DNA from 4 places in the Rhizobium sp. AAP116 genome. Region 4 is predicted to be linked to each of the others. Evidence: riboswitches for the same ligand, from Rfam matches in the RefSeq annotation. Region 4 holds a riboswitch; each other region holds the start of a gene.
What was found. Region 4 has a riboswitch for cobalamin ahead of bluB (5,6-dimethylbenzimidazole synthase). Riboswitches for the same ligand answer to the same signal wherever they lie in the genome.

Region 1 (2,195 bases), on a different contig from region 4:
TTGATCTTGAAGGGCTCGAGCGTTTCGGGCGTCACCTCGCCGCCGACCTTCATCCCGTAGTTCCAGCCGGCAAAATAGAAATCGGCATCGGCGTTCAGCAGCACTTCCTTGGTCGGGTATTTCGGCGAAAGCTCGGGCAACTCCTTCACGCCGTCCCGCAGCCCCTCATCCAGCGTCTTCCAGCCGGAGATCCCGGTATAGCCGACCATGCGGTCCTGCAGTTTCAAGGCCAGCATCATCTCGGTCAGGTTTACGTCATTCGAGATCGCGCGCGCCGGAGGTGCGTCGAACGTGACGTCGCGATCGCAGCTCTTGACCGTCACAGGATAGGCAAATGCCGATGAGGCGGCGAAGACCGAAGCAAAGAGCGTGGCAGACAATAGAAGACGGGAAGCCATAGTGGCGGATCCTTTCAAAATCAGGTCAAGGCAAGGGAAAAGGAAAAACGATGGGACCGAGCGCCCTCCGCCTGTTGACGGGCGGCGAGGACACCGAAGGTTCCGGACAGGGCCTGTTCGGTCAGAACAGCTTCCGGTGGGCCGAACGCATTCATCCGGCCGCCATGCATCAGGGCAATATGCGTTGCAAACTCGGCGGCGAGGTTAATGTCGTGCAGCGTCGTGATGATCGTCAGGTTCAAAGCGCCGAGCAGATCGAGGATCTCGAGCTGGTGACGGATATCCAGATGGTTGGTCGGCTCGTCGAGTATGAGGATTTCAGGCTTCTGCGCCAGCGCACGCGCCACCAGGACACGCTGCTTCTCACCTCCCGACAAGGTCGAGAACTGCCGGTTCGCCAGCCGCAGCAGATCGAGATGGTCGAGCGCGTGCTCTGCTTCGGCCCGGTCTTCTTCGCTCCAGCCCGCAAGGCCTTCGCGCCAGGGAACGCGCCCCATCATCACCACGTCGCGGACGGTGAACGGGAAGTCGCCCGGCATTTCCTGCAGAACGACCGCCACCCGGCGGGCAAGTTGGCGGGCACTCATCTGCCAGATATCCTGACCGCCGACCTCGACGCGCCCCTCTAGCGGACTGACACCGCGATAGAGGCAGCGCAGAAGCGTGGTCTTGCCAGCCCCGTTCGGCCCGACGATTGCCAGCCGGTCGCCTGCATCGAGGGAGAAGGAAACGCCTCGGACCAAAAACTGGGATGACTTCGGCCCCCAACCGATATCGGTGACCCGGATCGGGCAGCCCTTGCTGGTACAGCTCATGGGCGGGCCTCATCGAACGACGAAACGTCGAGCGTTACGCCATGGCCAAGGCCGATCGCCCGTCCCTGCGCTTCATGATCTGGAAGGAAATGCATGCCAGTCCTCCGCAGGATTTCTCCGGAGGCAAAATGGCATGTGGTCGGCGCGCCAGACGGCGCAGCGCAAAAGCCAGTTCGTATCCATCGGAACACCCCGTCCGCTTCGTTTTCTTCACTTGACGGCAGGTCTCCTGGCTCGCGGATATGCGCTTTCCATTTGCCTTCCCACGGTGACCCGCAGTGGCCCGGCGCTTTCACGCCGCGAGAATGGACAGCAATCCGCTTACAGTTGCGGGGGCAGCCACGGTCTTGGTCCCTATTGGGTCGTCCTCACCGTGTTCCCTATTAATCCCCTCGGAGTCATCCGGCGGGGAACCGTCACTGCTTGCATAGGACCTGCAGCCCCTGGCGGTCAAGCCTGGATCTTTTCGTTATGTAATATCGTTACGTCTATAGATCCGAATCCGGGTTGTCCACCTTCAAAGCGCATCCGCCCTCAGATTCTCAACGGAGGTCATTACCTCTCAGGGGCAACGAAGTTCTCATCGATCAGACGCGCGCCTCTCTGCCGGGTGGTGTAGCGCCAGATCCACTGAACACTGACAAGCAGGCGTTTCTCGAAATTGACCAGCAGATAGACATGGACGATGGCCCAGAGCAGCCAGGCGAGACGGCCCTTGAGCTGCCAGGAGCCGAAATCGAAGATGGCTGCGTTTCTTCCGATGACCGCCGTGTTGCCGCGATTACGGAAACGGAAGTCTGGCACAGCCGCTCCTTTCAGGAGGTTGGCCTTGAGCGCTTTGCCGAGGAACGTCCCCTGCTGTTTGGCCACCTGTGCGAGCGCGGGCAATGCTTCGCCATTTTCTCCCAAAGCCAGCGCGGTATCGCCGATGGCGTAGACCCCGTCCATGCCATCAACCGAGAGGTCGCACGCAACCGGCAAG
Region 2 (2,195 bases), on a different contig from region 4:
GTCGTCGGCGACCGTGCAGCAGATGCAGCCATTGGTGAGTTCGATGATGTCATCTTCGGTGCAATTGTCGGCGCCGCAGCCCTTCAAGACATCACCGTCGACGCCGAGGTCGCCGAATTCGTTGATGATCAGCGCGATCTTCTTGCCGCCGGCATTCATCAGCATGTTACGGATGATGGTGGTCTTGCCTGCCCCCAAAAAGCCGGTGATGACGGTAGCGGGGATCTTTTGCTGCAACATGGTTCAACCCTTCATTTTCAACGGCAAACCCGCCGCGATAAAATAGACTTCAGCCGCCTCGGCGGCGATGGCTTGGTGGAGACGGCCGGCATGGTCGCGGAAGGCGCGGGCCATCTTGTTCTCAGGCACGATGCCGAGGCCGACTTCATTGGAGACGAAGATGACGGTGGCCTGGAGTTCCCCAAGACTGGCGGCGAGTGACGCGCCGTCCGCGTCCACGTCACGGCCTTCTTCCATCATCAGATTGGTCACCCAGAGCGTGAGGCAGTCGACAAGGATCACCCGATCGGGCTTGTCGAGCGTCTTCAGCGCACCGACGAGATCCAGCGGCTCCTCATGCGTCGTCCAACCGTCATTGGCACGGTCGGCCTTGTGCGCCTCGATGCGGGCGCGCATCTCGTCGTCCCAGGCGCGGCCCGTGGCCAGATAAACGCGATCTAGGCCGGTGTTGCGCGCCGTTGTTTCGGCGAAACGCGACTTGCCCGAGCGCGCACCGCCGAGAACGAGGATGGATCGGGAATTGGATGCGGTCATGGTGCGCCATGACCTTCGACCGCCCGCAGACGGCCAGCGGTGCATGCCTTCAGCATGCACAAGAAAACAATCGATGCCCCGTCCGCGCATGCGGACCGGCACCGACGGGTCGACAAGGACCCGCGGATGCAGAACGTCGCCACGACAACCTCCGTGCTGGCAACGGGGAGACCTCCCCAGTGTGGGCACCATGCCCGTGGATGGCAGGTCTCCTGGCTCGCAGGTCGTGATCCTCGAAAGGACCGTCGGGTTCTCCTCGCCTTCCCAGGGTTTGCGGCAACACGAAAGAGCGGACGATTCGTAGAAAAAGAGGCGTCCTGCCCCGGCTGATCGTGTTGCCACCCCAGTGGCTTTTCCGTCCTGCCGTTCTGGCGAGCCGGTCGCACCCTGCGACCCGTCACTCGTTCAACGACAAGGCGGATGGAGAACCCTCGCTGCAATACAGTCGCGGGGTCGGCTGCGTTCGGCGTGCCCGGTTGGGGTCCACGCCTTCGCATTCCCTTTTGCTCTCCGGACAACATCTCTGCCGTTCGGAAACCATCCATCATGAGGATTAGGCCGAGGTCGAAGCCGAGTCAATCACAGCTGCGGCGCAGAGCTGCGTCATTGCGCCCGAGGGCCGATCAAGGGCTCGTGGAGCAGTCCGGCGTGACGGCGGGGTCGCAATCCGGCCGCAGGCGAATGGCACCCACGGCTCCCTGTTCGACCGGCGTGCCCTGGCCGATGTCGGCAGCGCGACGCGCAGGCTGGGCTGGGGCTGCGGGCCGAGGTGTCTGCACGTCGGCGACCGGCGGCGCGGCCATTTCGCGCGGTGGCGGAGGAACAGCCGTCTCCGGCACAGCCATAACGGACGAGTTTTGCGGCGGCGCCTGCCGCACTACCGGGGCGGCGCGTGGCGATTCCACCCGAGCATTCGGCACGATCACCGGCGGTGGCTCCGAAGCGAGCCGCGTTGATATGGTTCGCTGCGGCAGGGTCTTGCGGACACGCGGCGTGGTCAGCGAGAAGGCAAAGCGGATACGGGCCGCGACCTCTTCGGCAAGCGCCTGACGGGCCCAGCGCGGGTCGTCGGTCGGGCCGTTCACCCGGAAGGTTCCCTTGGCGACAGGCTCGCCGGTTTCGACCGAAACAGCAGTCACGGTGAAGTCAGCCTGAGCGAGGCGACGACGGGCACCTTCGCCGAAACCGAGGCGATCGATTTTGACCAGAAGCACGACACGCTCGGCACCCGCGGGCGGGCGCGTCGCCGCAATCGCGGCCGAGACGCGGCGATCGACGCTTTCAATGAGGTCGAGCGGGATGCGTGCATCGGCCATGACCGTCACGTTGCGGACGTAGTAAACCAACGGACGGTCAATGCTGCGCCCGAAAAAGACGGAGCAGGAAGCGAGCAGCAGGGCGAAGCCCATGGCGACGGCGAT
Region 3 (2,195 bases), on a different contig from region 4:
AGCGGCAGGACGCGGAAGGAGATCGCGTGGTCCCCGAGAATGTGGTTCCAGGTCGTCGGATAGTGAAAAAGCAGCATGGTGCCGATATGGCTGATCGGCACGTCTGCGGAGAGCGGCTTCTTCACGGCGCGCTTGCCGGACATGGTGTAGCTCTCGGCATCCTCTATCAGCGGCATGCGGGCGGTGCGGAACTGGCCCGACGGGTCCATGTTGAAGGCAGACGGCAGGCCGGCGGCTTCGCAGCGCGCCCAGTGCTCGGAGATGAAGGGATCGTCACCCGCACCCTGGACGCCGGTTGCGGTCGGGGCTTCCGGATAGGTGCGGCAGAGCTCCGGATGGTTGCCGGCGCAGTGGTAGCATTCCCGGTTGTTTTCCCAGACGAGCTTCCAGTTACCCTTCTCGATGATCGTGTTCTTGTGGGCGACCTTGGCTTCCCACAGGCGGTGCGGGCGCAGATAGGGTTCGATCGAGGCGCGCATCGGCGCGAAATCAGGGGCTTCGTTGGCGAGACAGACGAAGATGTAACCACCGACGCTTTCGCAATGGACGGTCTTCAGGCCGAATTCGGCCTTATCGAAAGTCTCACCCATCTGGCGGGCGAAGACGAGCGATCCGTCGAGGTCGTAGGTCCAGTTGTGATAGGGGCAGACGAGCTTGGCAGCTGCGCCCTTGTCCTTGGTGCAGACGCGGTGGCCGCGATGGCGACAGGTGTTGTGGAAGGCGCGGATGACCTGATCCTTGCCGCGGACGATGACAACCGGGTAGTCGCCGATCTGGGCGGTGAAATAGTTGCCGGCGCGCGGGATCTCGCAATCATGGCCGATAAACAGCCAGTCGCGATACCAGATCATCTCCATGTCGAGCTTGAAGTAGTCCTGGTCGATGTAAAATGGCTGTTCGAGCGAGAAACCCTCGCGGCGGTTCTTCAGCTGGCGCAGCACGTTGGCCTGCAGATCCATGTCGTCCTCGTGTTTCAAAAACTCGGGGGAGATGAGAGCGCAGCCTGCCGTCGCCCTGGGAAGGCGGTGTGCATGGCTATCTCTGGTCGCCCTCCGCAACCTCAAATGTCCGTCTGCCAAGGCTGGTTTCCGGGCTCAGGAGTGGTCCATTTGCGGACCGCGTCGGCGCCTTCCCAGGGTTACCCCCAGTGGCCTTCTGCCAAAACGCATTCTCCACCACCGTTGCGGGGGCAGCGCCGGATTTTGACCGGCTTCCCGATTTCCTACCCTCCCTAGCAGGGCAGCACCTCGAGCTTGCCTGCATCTAATCACAGGCCGCGGGCCTCCGCTGCATTGCAGAACGACACGGCCCAAATCGTTTGCGACATCCCACAGGCGACGATAAAGGGCGGCAAGCTCGGGAATTTCCCATTGTTTTCCGGGAGGTGCGGCGGCTGCGTTTCTCTGGCCGCTGAAATCATGGCGCAAACGAGCGATTTAAGGCAGTTGCACGGAACTGCACTGCGGCAAGCCTCGCGAAACCTCGCTGATGTAGAATACCATCAAATCATGATTAACCATGCTGCGTTAAGCTCAAGCAATCAGTCCGGGTACCGTCAGAGCGTCAAGATGCAGAAACTCAGATACTACGCGGCTCCCAAAGCGGAAACGCAAACGCCGCCCTCGTCAAAGGCAGTCCATACCGAGTTCCTGAGAACCGGTCGGATCTCGCGCAGCCGCGAGGACTGGCTGCCGGACGAGCGCCGGTATCTTTCCTATGAGGAAGTTGCGGCGCGGACCGGGCGGCGGCTGGAGCGGGCGGCCGAGACGACGCATGAGCGCATCAACGGCTTTCACCGTTCGATCAAGTTCCCCAAAGTCATCTTCCACCGCACACTGAACAACAGCCCACATCTGGGCTACTGTCACGTGACGGCGGCACGCACGAATTTCGCGCAGTATGCCGATGTCAAATGGGCCTTCTACATCGCCAATTTCTTTGCCGAACTCGGTGGGGAAGAGGTGTTCTTCGAGCAGATCAAGCAGAATTACGGACGGATGTATTTCGCCGTGGCGATCAAGCCGGAGGCGGAGGCCAAGGCGATGACCATCGACCGTTCGTTCCGCAACAACGGACTTTTATTCCAGACAGTGGATCCGAAAGAGGCGCTGCGGAACGTACTGATGCTCGGCGCACGAGACGCCGAGCTCAGGAAGATCATCGCAAAACTTTGAAAGTGGACTTCGACGCTCAGG
Region 4 (2,195 bases):
GGCCGTGCCGGACTACCAGTCATCCGTCATCGAAGTTGCACCGGGAAAACGAGAGGCTGCGTCAGCGACGGTGCCCGCCACGGCGCGCGTGCTGGATGAGGCCAGCCTCAACGTACGCCGCGTCGGCCCGGCCTTTCTCCCCTCCGACAAGGGCACGATCGACCTCAGGAACCCGGCGACGTCAGGTCCACAGCCGCTGCAGGAGTGATCGGCCGTTCCGCGATCTGCCCCCAGCTCTCCTCGAAGATCAAATCGTCGAGCGGCAATCGCTTGCGCCATCCCTTCACCTCGAGCTCCGGCGTCGCATAGAGTTCGTCGACATAGCCGAGGCAAAGATAACCGATGATCTGGACACGGTCCGGGATGCCGAGAAGCGACTTCAGTTCGGCCTCGTGAAAAATGCTGACCCAGCCTAGCCCGACCCCTTCCGCACGGGCGGCGAGCCAGAGGTTCTGGATGGCGCAGACCGTGGAGAAGGCGTCCATCCTGACATCATGGGTGCGTCCGAGGACCACCGGACCTGCGCGATCGGGATCACAGGTAACGCAGATATTGAGCGGCGCCTTGCGGATGCCTTCGAGTTTGAGGGATCGATAGGCGTCGCGACGGTCGGCCGGAAACATCGCCTCGGCCTCCTCGTTCGCCCGCAGAAACGCCTGCCAGATGGCCTCGCGCTTTCGAGCAGAGCGGATCAGCAGGAAACTCCAGGGCTGCATGAAGCCGACGGAGGGTGCAGCATGCGCCGCCTCAAGCAGCCGTCGTACCAGGTCGTCCGGCAGCGGATCGGGAAGGAACTGGTCGCGGACGTCGCGACGCGTGTGAATGGCCCGGTAGACGGCCTGTTTGTCCTGATCGGCAAAGGGCGCCGTCCGGACGAGGAACTCGTTCGGTCTGTCGTGCATCGTAATCCCCACAATGCGCAACCACCCGCCGTCCACGCGGGAAAGGTCTATCTCGCCAGGCCGGTCTTCTGACTGGGCATCATCCAGGATGCGCGCCTTCCCGGATTGCTCCAGTGGCCGGGTTTCCCCTCGCGCATCATGTCCGCCTTACAGCGTTGGGCACGTGCCGGAATCTCGCCAGCTTCCCGATTCTCTCACCTAACGGTAAGCACCTGACGCCGGATCAATACCGCAAGAACCAGCCGCAGGACAGAGTGGAATGCGACAGGCTCAAGCCTCGACCGGGAAGTAGCGGACAAAGGCGAAAGCCGATCCGTCCGGCGCCCAGTTCGGGACATTGATCGAACCCTGACCGCCGAAAAACTCGATGAGTGTTTCGACATTGCCGCCATCGACGTCCATCAGTCGAAGCCGAACCTGCTTGTCGCGCGGATGACCTTCGACATCGGCATCGTAGGAGAGGAAGAGTATCTTCTTCCCATCCGGCGAAGGATGCGGGAACCAGTCACCATAACCGTCTGAGGTCAGCTGCTGCAGGTCGCTGCCATCGCTGCGCATGCGCCAGATCTGCATGGTGCCGGAACGGCTGGAGTTGAAATAGATCCACTGTCCATCAGGCGTGTAATCAGGGCCATCATTGTGCCCTTTGCCGTTCGTCAGCCGCCGCTCGGACCCGCCCTTGGTCGATATGGTATAGATATCGAAGGCGCCGTTGCGCTCGCCGCAATAGGCAAGCTCCTTACCGTCCGGCGACCAGCCGTGCCAGTAGGACGGCATTTTGTCGGTGACCTGACGCGGCTCGTCATCACCATCACCCAGCAGGTAGATGCAGGACTTGCCGAAAAGCGTATGATCGGAAAACGCGATCGAGGCGCCATCGGGCGAGATCCCATGATCGTTGTTGAGCCGCACGGCAAAACCCGTGTCGATCAGTTCCGGCTCGGGATCGTCTTCGTCGAGCGGCAACGCATAAAGAAGACCATCGCCGTTGATGACGAGAAACTCGCCATCGCGCGACCAGTTGGGCGCCTCGACGAGGTCATCCGTCTGCCAGACGACCTCGCATTCACGGGTCGTCATATCGTAGATCTCGACCGAACTGCGCATCATGGTCTCCTTGGAAAAGTCAGTCTGCGGTCGAGCGATTTTCCATCGCCTGGCGCAGTTTGGCGAAGATCGCCCGGCCCGTCTGCTCAACATGAGCACTGCGCCATTCGGTGTAGAAACCCCAGATCAGGCTGACGTTCAGCGTGAGGAACCCGATGCCGAGCATCTTGAAGCTCCCGTCCCACA

Region 1: another riboswitch for cobalamin. It lies ahead of IP85_RS09050 (ABC transporter ATP-binding protein); the one in region 4 lies ahead of bluB (5,6-dimethylbenzimidazole synthase).
Region 2: another riboswitch for cobalamin. It lies ahead of cobU (bifunctional adenosylcobinamide kinase/adenosylcobinamide-phosphate guanylyltransferase); the one in region 4 lies ahead of bluB (5,6-dimethylbenzimidazole synthase).
Region 3: another riboswitch for cobalamin. It lies ahead of IP85_RS06685 (aromatic ring-hydroxylating dioxygenase subunit alpha); the one in region 4 lies ahead of bluB (5,6-dimethylbenzimidazole synthase).

What each region holds. Positions count from the first base shown of each region.
Region 1 covers NZ_LJIB01000011.1:151,871-154,065, reverse strand. Annotated here, with positions in the region: gene IP85_RS09055 (ABC transporter substrate-binding protein) at 1-398, opposite strand, end outside; gene IP85_RS09050 (ABC transporter ATP-binding protein) at 419-1,213, opposite strand; cobalamin riboswitch at 1,415-1,646, opposite strand; gene IP85_RS09045 (NAD(P)/FAD-dependent oxidoreductase) at 1,769-2,195, opposite strand, start outside.
Region 2 covers NZ_LJIB01000023.1:59,275-61,469, reverse strand. Annotated here, with positions in the region: gene cobW (cobalamin biosynthesis protein CobW) at 1-240, opposite strand, end outside; gene cobU (bifunctional adenosylcobinamide kinase/adenosylcobinamide-phosphate guanylyltransferase) at 244-774, opposite strand; cobalamin riboswitch at 959-1,331, opposite strand; gene IP85_RS13465 (hypothetical protein) at 1,398-2,195, opposite strand, start outside.
Region 3 covers NZ_LJIB01000007.1:269,680-271,874, reverse strand. Annotated here, with positions in the region: gene IP85_RS06685 (aromatic ring-hydroxylating dioxygenase subunit alpha) at 1-959, opposite strand, end outside; cobalamin riboswitch at 1,062-1,265, opposite strand; gene IP85_RS06680 (DUF6656 family protein) at 1,569-2,174, shown strand; gene IP85_RS06675 (diguanylate cyclase) at 2,191-2,195, opposite strand, start outside.
Region 4 covers NZ_LJIB01000030.1:24,779-26,973, forward strand. Annotated here, with positions in the region: gene IP85_RS17860 (DUF2865 domain-containing protein) at 1-208, shown strand, start outside; gene bluB (5,6-dimethylbenzimidazole synthase) at 165-902, opposite strand; cobalamin riboswitch at 943-1,133, opposite strand; gene IP85_RS17870 (TolB family protein) at 1,173-2,009, opposite strand; gene IP85_RS17875 (hypothetical protein) at 2,029-2,195, opposite strand, start outside.